One region of the Peribacillus sp. FSL E2-0159 genome, then DNA from elsewhere that is predicted to be linked to it. Evidence: riboswitches for the same ligand, from Rfam matches in the RefSeq annotation. Region 1 holds a riboswitch; each other region holds the start of a gene.
What was found. A riboswitch is a leader RNA that binds a small molecule or an ion and turns the genes downstream of it on or off. The one in region 1 is predicted to bind cobalamin.

Region 1 (5,439 bases):
TTCCTGGCATAAGTCAGGAATCGGGCTGTTTTTGCTACATATCCAGAACGGTTTTAATAAGCCCTAAAAGAAGGGCAGCTGCGAATATCAAAATAAAGAATTTTTTATACATGATCAGTACCTCTTATATCTTATGAGTGGATTGCAATCATTTTAGCATAAACAAGACAGAAAAGAAGTTTACTTAAGAATATACAGATCAAAAGGGCGTGGCTTCATTGCCCTAAAGACCGGAGCGGGAAAGGAAGAGGATGCGCCATTGGCGCATCCTCCTTTCGTATTATTTGAACAAGTCAGGATAAACAGTCTTTGCTGCGAGTTCAACAGCTTCCCCGATCCTTGGTCCAGGACGTGACATGACATTTTCATCAAGCAAATGGACGTCATCGTTCTTCACCGCATCGATATCTTCCCAGCCTTTACGTGATTTAATTTCACCAACAGCATCATCTGTATACGTGGCAGTGGTGATGATGGATTTAGGGTTCCTTTTGACGATCTCTTCATCAGATACCTTAACCCAGCCTTTTTGGTCATCAAAGATGTTTTTAATGCCGGCAGTATCCAGGATTTCATGTTGGAATGTTTCAGCTCCTGCTGTATAGATTTCTGGAGCAGGGCTAATTTCAAAGTATGTTTGTTCCTTTTCATTTAAAGTTTCCACTTTTTCTTCGACACTTGCAATTTGGGATTTGATATCTTTCACTAATTCATCCCCTTTTTCGGCAACACCCATCACTTTAGCAATCTGCCCGATATCACCGTATACATCATCGAAATTTGCCGCAGATTTAATGATGAACACAGGGATGCCGGCATCTTCGAGTGGTTTCAGTGTCGCTTCATCACCAATGGTATAAGCTATGATGGCATCAGGTTTCAAGGCAATGATTTTTTCTGCATTGATATTAACAGAGTCAGAAACATGTTCGATATTCTTTGCTTCCTCTGGATAATTATCGAAGTCTGTCACACCAACGACTTTATCACCCTGTTCAAGGGCAAATAAAATTTCCGTATTGCTTGGCTGAAGTGAAACGACTTTTTCCGGGATTTTCTCGAATTTTATTTTCTTACCAGTATCATCCGTAACGGTATAGTCCTTGATTTCTTCGGCCTTCTTAGTATCTTTATTATCCGGTGCGGCTTGATCATCGTTTACTCCGCATCCGGAAAGGAAAAGGGTAAGCATCAGCATGGAAATCCAACTGAATCGTAGGGTTCTCTTCATTATTTATTCCTCCGTTTTCGTTTTCGTGGGTTTGGTTGGGTATGATTTACTTATAAATGGAATCTCCTCGATCCCCTGTTGCTTATTGACGTAGACTGCCATCGCGAATAATACATTTGCAAGCAAGTGAGCGTAATCAAATAGAATTCCTGGAATTTCCCTCTCCAGACTTACCTTGTGTAAAGCACGCACGGACTTTTTGGCTTCACTTCGGCAAGTATGCAAAGTACATGCTGCGGTTGAGCCTTGTGGAAGGACGAACGTTTCGATTCGATCTTTCACTTCAGCGACATACCGGTCGTAGATTGCACTTAAACGGTCGAGATCATCGCCGGTAATGGCTAATTTCCCACGAACTGAACCATTTAAATGGTAAGCCATGGGCAACAGTTCCATTAAGTCACGGTATACTTCGGGGACATCCTCAGTAAGCGAGGCGGCCAAGCCGATTTGTGTCGTCAATGAGTTTGTACGGATTTCAAAATCGACGGTTGATACGGTCGCATGTATGGGTAGCATAAAAAACGAAAGTCTTTCTTTGCCATAACTCTTCCTCCTTTTTCGTATTGGGTGAATGACCTCCGTATTGCTTTTTCCAGCAAAACAAATAGCCGACCAAGAGGTTTGGTCGGCTTCGGGCATCTATGTATCTGTAGTAGAAAAAAGATGGGAGAGCCGTACAATCTCCTATCTTCCGAAGAGCATAATACGATGAATGAAGGCAGGTCTCCTGGCTTGTGCGTCATTTTACTCTAAGAACCTTCCCATTTGGGTTAAATGGACGGTAATCGGCATACGATTACCGTCTTCAAATAGTGGTATGCATCTTATTTCATTAGCACTTACAGTTGCGGAAACAGCTTCGGTTTTAAACCGAATTCCCTATTAAGCTGACAAGGCAGCACCTTTTTCTGCAAGGTTCATATTCACTTAGCAACAGTTTACCATACCTTTTTCATTAAGCCGCATTAATATTTTTAGACAAATTCGTTTATGGTTTACCGAATATCTAGTAAACTTACAATGTAAGGTTTAATTGGATCTTAATGTAAAATACGTGATATTGAAAACGTATGAAATAATAGTGATAATGTGAATCTGTGAATCTCGGGAGGTAGAGAATGATTTATAAGCAGGTCAATCAAAAACTGGAAATGGTTCTAGGGAATATCGAAAAGGTGATTATCGGAAAACGGGATATAGCAGAACTAAGCATCGTGGCACTCCTTTCCGGTGGACATGTCTTATTGGAGGATGTTCCGGGTGTGGGAAAGACAGTCATGGTAAGGGCACTGGCAAAATCAATAGGTGCAAGCTTTAAGCGAATTCAATTCACACCTGATTTACTTCCTTCTGATGTTACTGGTGTTTCAATCTTCAATGCTAAGGAACAAGAATTCATTTTTAGGCCAGGTCCGATAATGGGACATATTATTTTAGCTGATGAAATTAACCGGACCTCGCCGAAAACTCAGTCTGCATTGCTTGAAGCCATGGAAGAGGCAAGTGTGACGATTGATGGTGTAACAAGGGGATTGGAGAAGCCCTTCTTCGTAATGGCGACACAAAATCCGATCGAGTACGAGGGAACATATCCGCTTCCGGAGGCTCAATTGGATAGATTCCTATTAAAAATGAGAATGGGCTATCCAGGTGTGGAAGAAGAGATAGAGGTTCTTCATAGGGTTCAATACACAGCACCGCTAGAGGAACTGGAATCCGTCATCACCTTGGATGAATTGATAGAATTACAGGCTGAGGTAAAAGCGGTGATAGTGGATGACACAATAAAACGATATATTGTTGAATTGGCGAATCATACACGTACGCATGAAGGGGTTTATTTAGGGGTAAGCCCGCGTGGGTCGATAGCATTGATGAAGGCAGCCCAAGCTTACGCGCTGATCCAGGGCAGGGACTATGTTCTGCCGGACGATGTTCAATATTTAGTTCCATTCGTATTTTCCCACCGGCTTATTTTGAAACCTGAAGCGAGTTATGATGGCTTCGATGCTGGAATGGTGATACATGAAATTGTCGCGACAACACAAGTGCCTGTGAAGCGGGCTGTGACCTAATGCGCAAAATCATCAACATTTTAAGGGGAAATATGGGTGTGATCGGACTTGTATTACTAATAACCGTTTCCTTTTGCTATGCAATGTTTCAAGGCGGTTTTGTCAGTTGGTTCATTTTTTATTCATTTTTGCCGTTTTCTGTGTACGCTTTGATCCTGCTGTTTTATCCGCTGCATGATTTTACCGTTGAGAGAAAGGTCAATAAAAGGGAATGCCAGGCCGGCGAATCTGTTGAGATAGCATTGACGTTTACCCGTAAAAACCGGCTGCCCCTATTATTTATGGTGGTAGAGGAGGAATTGCCTCAGGAGATGGAAGATAGGGGTTTCCAAAGGAAAATAATTATCTTTCCGGGATTCAAGCGTACCTTCAGCATGTCATATACATTGGAAAACTTGCAGCGCGGAGATCATTCGTTTCAATCGATCCGCTTTTGGATTGGGGACTTTTTCGGGCTAGTCGAAAAGGAAGCGATATATAGTTCACCTTTGAAAATAACTGTTTTTCCTCGTTATCATGAGCTTGCCTACAGTGATCTTGATCGAGTGTTCAATCAGGGGGCAGTGGTTTCAACAAAGAAAACACAACGGGAACATTCAGTGGTCTCCGGGGTAAGGGAATATCAGCCAGGCGATCAGTTGTCATGGATTAACTGGAAGGCGACGGCTAGAACGAGTGAAATCATGACGAAGGAATTCGAAGTGCAGAAAAACCGGGATGCATTCATCATGCTTGATGAAAAGCCTTCGGAATTATTTGAAGAATCCATTGTAATGGCGGCTTCCATTGCACACGCCATGTTGAAGAAAGGCATGGAAATTGGGTATGTGAGTATGGGATCGAGGTTAATCATACCGGCAGCAGCAGGAAATAACCAGAAACGAAAGATTCTTTACCGACTTGTTAAAGAAGAGCCAAGTGATTCAAACGCATTGAACGAAAATGTCAGGAAGGGAATTCTTCCGGCAAATGCTGCTGTGATATTCATCGTTTCAGACTTAACCTTAGAAAAGGTGGACATATTGAGTGCTTTCCGGCCTAATCAGGGATTAATGGTATGTGTAAAGAAACAGGCAGATCTTACTGATCAGGAAAGGTTGTCAAGTTCTACAGCTGTTTCGAGGGGGATAAAGGTTAGCTTTTTTGAACATGGCCAACTAAAGTCTGTCAGATCAGAGGTGATGGCGAAATGAATGTCACAAGCGAAAGATTGGAAAGGTTCATGCACGTCCTCATGTATGTATTTGGTCTGTTGTTGATTACTGAATGGTTAAGGCCTGTCGATAAACTCACCGATACAGGTAATATCATCATTTTTATCTTATTTTTGCTCTATTCCCTACTACTGCATTATTTCCGCATACATTGGTCAATCCGATTTATTCTCATTAGTGCTTATATAATGATTTCATTACAGTTCCTCCATTCAAAAGACGCTTTATTTCAATTGTCATGGCTGAAAGGATTTCTAGCGGATTTTAAGGGCAATCTTGGTTTTATATATGATGGGAATTGGGAGTTGATCACAAATCCATTTCGAACGTTACTATTTTTTGTCCTTCTTTGGCTTGTAACATATTTGATTCATTACTGGGTGATGGTGAGGCAAAGCATCTTTTTCTTTTTTATGTTAACGGTGATTTTCATATCTGTACTTGACACATTCACTCCTTATGTGGGGGACAAGGCAATGATTAGAATCATCATCATCGGGTTCTTGATGCTTGGCCTGCTGTCCCTGCTGCGACTAACGATACAGGAGAGGATTAAGTTTCCGATTTCTTCCATCAATAAGTGGATCTTGATGCTGACCGGCATGATATTGGTAAGTGTCCTTGTTGGTTTCGCTGCCCCAAAGCTTTCTCCGCAGTGGCCGGACCCGGTGCCTTATATTACTTCTTATTCTGATAAAGCGGGGAATGAAGACGGTGATTCGAAGCGTAAAAGTGTCGGATATGATGAAGACGATTCGGATCTTGGCGGTTCGATAGAGCCGGATAATTCCATCGTTTTTTATAATAATGCTCCTGCAGGACATTACTGGAAAGTCGAGAACAAGGATATTTATACCGGTAAAGGGTGGGTTTCCTTACTGGAAACGGACTTTCACACTTTTTCCAACGGGCAGGA
Region 2 (5,439 bases), 740 kb from region 1:
TTATATATGTTCTATCCAACCATTTATTCAGCTACTACGGATGAGAGACACATAGTTAAAGATAAAAATACTTGTGCATGCGGCAAAAGATATAATGTATTCGCAATGTTGTCCAGAAGCGACCTTCGAAAGATCAGGTTCAAGCATTATAAAGAAGTGACATGTACTTTATGTAAATCCAGTATTATTGATAAGGAATAGCCTCTTAACATCAGGAGGGTTCCTACTCCCAAACTTTGATAGAGCTGGCCTTTTCACCCTCACCACTTCCATATATTGTAAAAACGGAAAATATCGTTCCGGTAAAAAAACTCTCTTACCTCTTGCCCACTTATACTGACACAGTAAAAGCACTATCTTTTTTCATTATATGAATAGTAAATGTACGATCTGCCTATAACTGGCTCGATTGATATAAATCATGTGGTTTATAAGTAATCATTAAATTCTATCGCGTTTCACTACCTTCTAAAACCCATTTCTAGAATGTCAAAAATCGGTTCCAATCGGTGCGCAAAGCGAGTAGGTAAAGGAAATCCATGGTTTTTTTGATTTTCAATTATGAAATAGATCCCTACCGTTTTACTCCACTCCCCTTTAGCGGGAATTTTACAAAAGCCTGTAGGAACCATTACGTCAAAAATGGCCAAGCCATTATTCGGAAATCCATTTCGACTGACATTATTACAAGCATGGCCTGTATGCAGGCATAATAAATGATCCAGCTTTCTAGTGATACTGCCTTCCCCCCATAAGATAATCGAATTCCCTCATATGATAGCTCAAGCACCTTTTTAACCAATTCTTCTCTCTTAAAGCATTTTACCTCATTCGATAAGAAATGAATGACCCTCTTGTCGTTTATATTATCCATATAGATAGAAAGAAGGGCTCATGCTATAATTTAGTGCGTTTAAAAAAGAATTCAACACACATATATAAAAGAAAGAAGGAGTGTATCTTTGAATACATCTGCATACAAACAGGAATGGTTCGGCAACATTAGAGGAGATGTCCTATCGGGAATTGTCGTTGCCTTGGCATTGATTCCGGAGGCGATTGCCTTTTCAATCATTGCTGGCGTTGACCCAATGGTTGGTCTATATGCCTCATTCTGTATTGCCATCGTCATCTCTTTTGTCGGCGGAAGGCCGGGAATGATATCGGCTGCCACTGGCGCAATGGCACTCGTCATGGTCGACCTTGTTAAAGATCATGGACTGAACTATTTACTTGCTGCAACAATATTGACTGGTTTGCTCCAAATTTTACTAGGAGTTTTAAAAATCGGGAAATTAATGAAGTTCATTCCGAAGCCGGTCATGACTGGTTTTGTGAATTCTTTAGCCATCTTGATTTTCACGGCACAGCTCACCCATTTCGTGGGCGAAACATGGATCATGTATGTCATGACAGCCGTTTCATTAGCTATCATTTATCTTTTTCCGATGATCACGAAAATCATACCTTCACCACTTGTCGCCATCATATTCATGACGATCGTTGCAGTTACAACGGGGGCTACGGTGCGGACTGTAGGGGATATGGGGCAATTGACCGAAGCGTTTCCGATGTTCATGCTTCCAGACATCCCTTTGACCTTCGGAACTTTGGTGATCATTTTCCCTTATTCCATAGCCCTTGCGTTTGTGGGGTTGCTTGAATCGTTATTGACAGCTCAAATAGTCGATGAGATGACTGACACGGACAGTAATAAAAATAAGGAAGCCAAAGGCCAGGGGATTTCGAACATCATTGCCGGATGTTTTGGCGGAATGGCTGGATGTGCGATGATCGGCCAATCCGGTATCAACATTAAATCGGGAGGAAGGGGACGGCTCTCCACTTTTGTAGCTGGCGCATTCCTTATGGTATTAATCGTGGTATTGAATGATGTCCTTATTAAAATACCGATGGCTGCACTTGTCGCAGTCATGATCATGGTTTCAATCGGGACCTTTGACTGGTCTTCCCTAAAGAGGCTCACTATAGCTCCAAGGTCAGATGCTACCGTGATGATCGTGACGGTCCTCATTGTCCTTTATACTCATGACTTATCAAAAGGGGTATTTGCTGGAGTGCTATTGAGCATGATTTTCTTCTCGGCTAAAATTTCTAAAGTGATTGTAGAGAAAACGGAAGACATCCAGGCTAAGAAAATCATTTATCGTATCAACGGACAAATATTTTTCGCTTCTGTCCAGGACTTTGTTTCGAAGTTCGATTTCAAGGAAAAAGCCGATGCAATCGTCATCGACTTTTCCCATTCTAAAATTTGGGATGCGTCAGCAGTCGGTGCTGTTGATACGGTTGTCCTTAAATATCAGCTTCTGGGAATACCTGTCCAAGTGCAAGGACTCGATGACGAAAGTTCGTTATTGCTTGAAAAACTCGCCACCTCAGAAAGTAAAATATCTTGAAGAAGAAAAATTCTGCTGAATAGAAACTTTTCAAACCGACAAAATAGATAACATGAATTATTTTCTTTTGAAAGGAGCGAAAAGCATGACACCCATGCAGGATTATTCGGCAGCAAATCTGTCACCGGATTTATTGAATGAACTGAAAAGCTTTGAAAGCAAACTTGGCGAGGAAGCCAATAAAGAATTGATTGTCATCGCCTATGAAAAAGAAAAGGAATCTTTGAATTAAGAAAAAAGACTCAAACACCCTTAATGGATGTTTGAGTCTTTTTTTGCATGTACAGAAAAAGGATGCCCATGTTTTTAATGAGCACCCCCTTTTTCTGTATTATTTGCTGAATACGTCCGTTAAGACCGGCACGATTTGTTTTTTACGTGATACAACGCCTTCTAAGACGGCGATGTTATTGTTTAATGAAACGTCGTATGCTTTTTCCACTGCATAAGCTGCTTTACCAAGAGCTAAGGCAACAGAATCATTAGTCAAGATATCCGTTACGACGAATAGGAATAAGTCCAATTCCTTCTCAGCAATGACCGCTTCAATCGCCGCTTCCAATTCTGCTTGCTTAGCAAGGACTTCATTCGGATCTACAGCATTGACCTGTGCTATCTCCACTTTAGCCATTCCCATGGAAAATTCTTTTGCATCAAGAGTGATAAGCTGGGCAATCGTTTTATCGCTCAAGTCAGCTCCAGCTTTCAACATTTCCAATCCGTATGTTTCAGCGTCGACTCCCGCAATGGCAGCCAGTTCCATTGCTGCTGCAACGTCTTGCTCCGTGCAGGTCGGTGATTTGAACAATAAAGAATCGGAAATGATGGCAGACAGCATAAGACCTGCAATTGCTTTAGGGACTTCAATGCCGTTTTCTTTATAAATTTTATTTAAAATGGTTGCCGTACAGCCAACTGGTTCCGCACGGTAATATAAAGGATCGCTTGTTTCAAAGTTAGCGATACGGTGATGGTCGATAACTTCCAACACACGGACTTGGTCAATATCTTCAGCACTTTGCTGGCGTTCGTTATGATCCACCAGGATTACGCCATCAGCTTCCCCTGCAACTTTTTCCACAAGACGGGGAGCATCGAATTTGAATTGGTCCAATGCATATTGAGTTTCACCATTCACTTCACCGAGACGAACTGGTTCAGCGTTGATACCTAACTGCTTTTTCAGATCTGCATAAGCGATTGCTGAACAGATTGTGTCTGTATCCGGGTTTTTATGTCCAAAAACTAATACTTTTTCCAAGATTATATCCCCTTTTTCATAAATATTTTTCCGCGAATCCCCTCATCGTAATAAGGAAGAGCCACCTTTACTAGACAATTTATTTTAACACAAAACCCCGTAAAATCAGCGCTTGAATTACCCATTCCCCAATAAAAACTTTCATTCCTTTACCTTCTACCCGCACTTTGTCAATAGATAAGGTCTGGTTTTTTTCAAATATATTAGTTGAATTATCATCGTATATGGCTTACGATAATATAAGCATAAATACTAGATATTGATTACACAAACAATAATAATAACTATATATAGAATTTTTTATAATCCAAGGTGCCAGTGATGGCTGAAAAGGGAATCCGGTGTAAACCCGGAACTGTCCCCGCAACTGTAAATGTGACGAAATGAGAAACCCACTGTATAGCTCTCTATACGGGAAGGACTCAAAGTAGGATGATCATGAGTCAGGAGACCTGCCTTGAATTTTTCACGTTTCTTATTCTTCGGGGATTGAGATGATGAAACGATAGTATAATGGCTATTTTTTCATGGCTCTTTTATTCTATCGTTTGATCCGCTCAATTCATTGGGCGGTTTTTTTTATTTTAGCGGAAGTTAACAAGGAGGATTATTAATGACTCAAACATATAACTCTACCATAAGTGAAAATGACACAAAAACGAAATCCATCCAGCTTGAGATGTTATCGAAGGAATTCGAAGGCCGTCTCGATATGGAAAAGTTCAAAAAGCGTTTTACAAAATGGCTTGATCGCAAAAGTGACTCAACCGAAGAACAGGCATCAAGAAAACTGATACAACTCGCTCTTGAAGGTGTGGATATTGATGCTCCAGATTGGACGTTTGTTGCTGCAGCAGAACTATTGAATACAATGTATAGGGATGCACAAGCTAATCGAGGTTATGAAGGCATGAGTTATGGCCCATTCTATGAACTGATCACGGAACTCTCCCAGCTTTCAGAAGGTCAGCGTTATCCCATTTATAAATCAGAACTGCTATCTTCATATACAAAAGCGGAAATTGAGGAATTGGGTTCGGTGATCGACCCGGAAAAAGATAAATTATTCTCTTACATAGGCATCTACTTATTAAACGATCGCTACCTAGCCCGCCCAAAAAAGGACAAGGTCTACGAATTGCCACAAGAACGCTTCATGATCATCGCGATGGAAATCATGCGATTGGAAAAAACGGAGCACCGCCTGCAACTTATAAAAGAAGCATACTGGGCCATGTCCAATCTTTATATGACCGTTGCAACTCCTACACTCTCCAATGCAGGTAAAACACATGGACAGTTAAGCTCTTGCTTTATCGACGCAATTGAAGATTCCATTGACGGTATCTACCTATCTAACTACGATGCAGCAAAAGTATCTAAATTCGGTGGCGGTGTCGGTCTTTACGTTGGTAAGATTCGCTCTCTTGGTTCTGATATCCGAGGTTTCTCTGGAAACAGTTCCGGCACGACTCCCTGGATTCGACTATTCAACCAGACAGCTGTAAGTGTCGATCAATTGGGTCAACGTAAAGGTGCCATCGCGATTTACTTGGATGCTTGGCATAAAGATATCATGAGCTTCCTCGATTTGAAGACACAAAACGGGGATGACAGATTAAAAGCCCATGATATTTTTACAGGTGTATGCATTCCTGATTTATTCATGGAGGCTGTACGCGACAGAAAAGAGTGGTATCTTTTCGATCCGCATACCATTAAGCAAACCCTTGGATTTTCACTTGAAGATCTTTATGA
Region 3 (5,439 bases), 2.1 Mb from region 1:
CTGATCTTTCCTGCTGTAGGTTGTAAAAGACCATTTAAATGCAGGAATAAAGTCGATTTGCCGGCACCATTATTTCCTAATAACGCTATCTTTTTACCATGTTGAATCGTTAGCGAAAGATCGTTTAAAGCGAACGTTCCATCTGCGAATTGATGGGTGAGGCCTTCTATATGAAAAATATGCTCGTCCATTCTTGGTTTGCCTCCAATTTACAAAAATCCATTAATAAAGATTAAGCTTCCTAGTATTACAATCGCGATCAGCCAATTGCGTGCGGAATAGGTGAAAGTATCCTCGATAAAAGAAAGGTTCTCTTGATAGCCTCTTGCGTTCATCGCCATCGTCAAATGTCCAGAGCGCTGCAATACTCCTAAAAATAATGATGAGATTAGTAATCCGAGAGATCGAATGCCTTTCCTTAACGAACCATACCCCAGCCGTGAAGCTTGTGATTGGTGAATGGCCAAAGCTGTATCTAAAAAAATAAAGATGAAGCGATAGGTCAGCTCTATTAAATCGACCAATAAGGAAGGCACTTTAAGTTTTCGCATCACCGATAGGATGACGGTAATGGGTGTAGTCAAGGTAAGGAAATATAAACAGCTGATGCTGCCTAATACGACAGTGATCAAATTGATCACTGTACCTATGCTGTCATCGCTGATGAATATTTGCCAGTTCCCGACCTTCCAGGACCACCATATATTCGAAATCGAAGTAAATTTGCTTGTAAAAGAAAAAAGGATGGTAATTGTTCCTGATAGTATAAAAAATCCTGGTAATAGCAGTAATTTAAGATAATAAGAAAGCGGGATTTTTGCCGCAAAAATGATTAAAGCGCTCATCACCGTAAAAGTGATGAGCGAAACGGTCATATCCCTTACCGTTAACGAAAATAGCAATAGGGAGAGTGCAAAAACCATCTTTTCCAACGGATGTACATCCTTTAGCCCATTGAAATAGGCATATTTATCAATGAGTAACATGCTTCGATTTTTCGGGGATTTCTTGTTTGGTTTGTTTATTTCTTTGTCTCGTTACACCTATGAAATAACCAATGAAACCAGCTCCGATCGCAGCTTGCAGCGCAAATAATAAGCTTTCGGTTTCTGCACCTGGCGGCTCCCAAATACTGTTGAACCATGGCTTGTATTGCGGCTGGATTTTAGTGATGGCTTCTTCAGCTTCGCCATCGGCACCGCCAAATTCCGTTCCTTGTTGTGTGATTAACGGTATGGTAGCAAGAATGACGACCAGGAAAAGCAGCAGTAAACTTTTTTTCATGTTAACGGGCCTCCTTAGATAAAACTCGCAGCAATTTCAATTCGCCTAGATTGTATTTTTTCAAGAAATTCATCACGACGACTGTCAATAACCCCTCACTGATTGCCAAGGGAATTTGGGTCAGGGCAAAAATCCCTGCAAATTTACTGAAAGAGGCCATGAATCCTCCTACCTCGGATGGAAAAGCAAGAGCAAGTTGAACGGAAGTCACCACATAGGTTCCCAAATCTCCAAAAGCAGCTGCCAAGAAAACGGCAAGTGAAAAAGACCACCTCAATTTAGTTGCGCCCTTGAAGACGAAGTAAGCAATGAACGGTCCGCAAACGGCCATGGAAAATGCATTGGCCCCTAATGTCGTCAATCCACCGTGAGCCAGTAAAACAGCTTGAAATAACAGAACGATGGAGCCAACGACACTCATGGCCAATGGTCCGAATAAAATGGATCCCAAACCAACTCCGGTAGGGTGTGAAGAACTTCCCGTAACGGAAGGAATCTTTAGGGCCGATAAAATGAATACAAATGCACCCGATAGGCCAAGCATCATTTTTGTTTCTGGGTTTTCCCTTACCTTGGATCTAATGGACCGGTAACCCAAGATTAAAAATGGAAGGGTAACGGCCCACCAGAATATAGCCCATTCAATGGGTAAAAAGCCCTCCATGATATGCATGGCCATTGCCCTTTTTGGGACAAAAAGCAGTAAAATGACAAAATAAATAATTTTCCAATTGGTTCTTTTCATTCTTTCTCCTTTCAACACTTTTAATTTTTCTGATCAATCTTGACAAGAAAGGCGCGCCCAACATAAAAAGCACTTCTCTCAAAGGAAAGAAGTGCGTAATGAACAGGAATTTTGCAGCATAAACCAACCATGGGCCTTTCTGCCTGATCCGCACACCCATCCTCGTAGGTTGAAACAGTTTCACGCTTCATGGCAGGTCTCCTGGCTTTGGTTCATCATCCCATTACATCCTTCCCATCTCATTTGACAGTGGATTAAAGTTAAAGTAATAGGACTTCCCTTTACAGTGGCGGGACCGCTCCGGATTTTCACCGGCTTCCCTTTTAAGCTGAATTCCGAAAAATTCAACACCATAAAACTTATGTAATTATTTAGAAAATTCTCGTATAGTGTACCATAAAGAAATAATTCCAGCTACACTATCTTTTTTTTTTGACTAAGTTTGTTGCAAGGAAAGGCTTGTGGGAAGGATATACACTATTAAACTTTTCTAAACAGTCGGAATAAACTATTGAATTTTGATAAAGTTGTTATATGATAGATAAAGTTAGTTAGAAATGTATATTAAAACCAAATATTAAATTTTAAAAGTGCTCTTGTGTGAATAACCAAGGGATAATAGGGAAATCGGTGAAAATCCGATGCAGCCCCCGCTACTGTAAACGCTGATGAAATTGTCGATAGCCACTGGCATTGTTGCCGGGAAGGGACAAAGTAAAATGAAGCGTAAGCCAGGAAACCTGCTTTTAAAATTGCATGATACTTTTCGGAGGGAAAGGTAGAAGGACTATGACGATTTTGGGAGATTGGGCATTCTTGCCTGGGGCTCCTCATTCATATAGTTTTTTTAAACCTTGACTCTTATGTTAAGGTTTTTTATTTTGCCTTTTCCCTGAACGCAGGAGGAAGAAGATGACTACTTGGAACTTAATGGGTACAAATACACATCTGTTGATTTGTAATGGAAGCAGCTGCATGAAGAAGGGCGGGGAAGAAGTAACCCAAGCGATTCGCGATGAAATTACTTCCAAAGGACTGGATTTGAAAATCCATACAACCAGGACACGGTGTAACGGAAGATGTAAGGATGCCTGCGTTGTGATTGCCTATCCTCAAGGAAACTGGTATCGAGTGGAAACGCCTGATTTCGGTCGCCAAATTGTCAGCCATATTGATGATGGGGAGTTTGTTCCACAAATGATCTACCAATTCAATGATGGGGAAATGACACCGAATCCAGATTTTCCTGCTCATACGGGTATTTCAAAGAACAAATCGTAAAAAGGAGATGTCTTAATGAGTACAAACGGTAAATTATTCGTCGTGGGCTTTGGGCCAGGGAATTTTGAACACATTACCAAACGTGCTGTCGAAGCCCTTCAAGAAAGTGACTACATCATTGGTTATAAAACCTATGTTGAACTCATTCAGGGACTGCTCACAGATCAAACGATTATTAGTACGGGGATGACTGAAGAGGTATCACGTGCACAGGAAGCAGTGAAACAAGCGGAGCTAGGTAAGAAAGTTGCGGTAATTTCCAGCGGGGATGCCGGAGTTTACGGAATGGCTGGGTTGGTTTATGAAGTATTGATTGAAAAAGGCTGGAAAGAAGAAACTGGAGTGGGCATTGAAGTCATTCCTGGCATTTCGGCAATTAACTCTTGTGCATCTTTACTTGGGGCACCAGTCATGCACGATTCGTGTACGATCAGTCTCAGTGATCATTTAACTCCTTGGGAACTGATCGCTAAAAGGGTTGAAGCAGCTGCAATGGCAGACTTTGTCATTGCCCTGTATAATCCGCGCAGCGGCAGGCGGACCAGGCAAATTGTTGAAACACAGAACATTCTCCTTCGCTACCGTTCTCCTGATACACCTGTCGGGTTGGTGAAAAGTGCTTATCGCGATAGGCAGGATATTGTCATAACCAATTTGAAAGATATGTTGAATCACGATATTGGAATGTTGACCACCGTCATTATTGGTAATTCATCCACCTTTTTCTATGATGACAAAATCATCACACCAAGAGGCTATCAGAGGAAATATACTTTGAATTCGGAAAAGCAACCATTGAAGCCGCATCAGCGTCTGCAAAAAGAAGCGGAACCGTGGGCGTTAGATCAAGAAGCCGATTCTGTGCAAGAAGTCTTCATCGAATCTGCTGGAGGAGTTGGATTACTTACAAAAGCACCAGAAAAGAAGCCAGCTTCCTTTGAAATGGCAATGGAAGCACTGTCAAGAGTCAAGGGTCAAACCGTTCAGCAATCCATTGAGCCAATTGTTCAGCAAAAAATGGAGTCGGTATTCGAACTTGCCGTTAGTCCTGGTGTGGCGAATAAACAATTCACTCCCAAACAAATGATGACACTTGCGGAAGTTGTCGGGGAAAAGGGCACTATGGAATACACGCCAAATCATAAAATCGTATTAAAGATTCCAACAACGGATCCGGAAGTCATTACGGGGAAATTGCAATCAGCAAACTTTCTATTATCGCCGATTGGAGATGTACTGACATTAAAAGCCTGTGATTTCTGTGATGGTGAAAAAACGGAATCCATTCCTTATGCGGATGAAATACATCGGGTGCTTGGCGGAATGAAAATGCCCAAGGAACTTAACATCGGTTTTAATGGGTGTGGGATGGCTTGTTATAGTGCTGTGATGGATGATATCGGGATTGTCTTCCGAAAAGGGAAGTTCGACTTATTTCTTGGAGCTAAACCGGTTGGAAGAACAGCCCATCCAGGTCAGCCGGTTGCGGAAGGCATTGAACCGGAACAGCTTGTTGAACTGATTACGGACATTGTCGCGGAGTATAAGCAAAATGCCCATCCAAATGAGCGGCTTTTTAAATACTTCAAACGTTCGAAAAAGATAAAGAATTTTTCTTATCAGGACATCGCTCCCAAAATAAACATAGAGCCTGCGCCTTGTGAAGACTAATCAAGAGGGGGAAAGTAAATGAAAGCAGTCTTGTTCGTAGGACACGGAAGCCGCTTGGCTTCGGGAAATGAAGAAGTCCTTCATTTTATTGAAAATATGATTCCGGTAATGGACGATCGCTTCCTAGTAGAAACGTGCTTCTTGGAATTTGCGGTACCGAATATATCTAAAGGCATCGATAATTGTGTAAAACGAGGAGCTACTGAAGTTATCGTCATACCGATCATTTTATTGCATGCAGGACATTCGAAATTACATATCCCAGCTGAAATAGAGGATGGGAAAACCAAGTATCCAGAAGTGAAATTCACATATGGCCAAACGATCGGGGTTCACCATGATGTATTGACAATCCTGACAGACCGTCTTGAGGAAGCGGGATTCGATACCACCGCTGAACATGCTGAGACAGCAATATTGCTAATTGGCCGAGGTGGCAGTGATGCTGATGCAAATAG

Region 2: it holds a riboswitch for cobalamin, as region 1 does, so the genes downstream of both, NYE63_RS05840 (ribonucleoside-diphosphate reductase subunit alpha) here and NYE63_RS02220 (hypothetical protein) in region 1, are expected to answer to the same signal.
Region 3: it holds a riboswitch for cobalamin, as region 1 does, so the genes downstream of both, NYE63_RS12540 ((2Fe-2S) ferredoxin domain-containing protein) here and NYE63_RS02220 (hypothetical protein) in region 1, are expected to answer to the same signal.

The regions. Positions count from the first base shown of each region.
Region 1 is NZ_CP152053.1:429,875-435,313, forward strand. Features, by position in the region: gene NYE63_RS02215 (ABC transporter substrate-binding protein) at 281-1,231, opposite strand; partial or broken gene NYE63_RS02220 (hypothetical protein) at 1,235-1,776, opposite strand; cobalamin riboswitch at 1,934-2,155, opposite strand; gene NYE63_RS02225 (MoxR family ATPase) at 2,353-3,309, shown strand; gene NYE63_RS02230 (DUF58 domain-containing protein) at 3,309-4,502, shown strand; gene NYE63_RS02235 (DUF4129 domain-containing transglutaminase family protein) at 4,499-5,439, shown strand, end outside.
Region 2 is NZ_CP152053.1:1,172,310-1,177,748, reverse strand. Features, by position in the region: gene NYE63_RS05855 (SulP family inorganic anion transporter) at 963-2,420, shown strand; gene NYE63_RS05850 (hypothetical protein) at 2,506-2,652, shown strand; gene NYE63_RS05845 (manganese-dependent inorganic pyrophosphatase) at 2,752-3,681, opposite strand; cobalamin riboswitch at 3,975-4,156, shown strand; gene NYE63_RS05840 (ribonucleoside-diphosphate reductase subunit alpha) at 4,295-5,439, shown strand, end outside.
Region 3 is NZ_CP152053.1:2,552,087-2,557,525, forward strand. Features, by position in the region: gene NYE63_RS12515 (ATP-binding cassette domain-containing protein) at 1-191, opposite strand, end outside; gene cbiQ (cobalt ECF transporter T component CbiQ) at 210-986, opposite strand; gene NYE63_RS12525 (energy-coupling factor ABC transporter substrate-binding protein) at 973-1,284, opposite strand; gene NYE63_RS12530 (energy-coupling factor ABC transporter permease) at 1,286-2,029, opposite strand; gene NYE63_RS12535 (hypothetical protein) at 2,050-2,220, opposite strand; cobalamin riboswitch at 2,203-2,399, opposite strand; cobalamin riboswitch at 2,601-2,792, shown strand; gene NYE63_RS12540 ((2Fe-2S) ferredoxin domain-containing protein) at 2,942-3,310, shown strand; gene cobJ (precorrin-3B C(17)-methyltransferase) at 3,326-4,981, shown strand; gene NYE63_RS12550 (sirohydrochlorin chelatase) at 5,000-5,439, shown strand, end outside.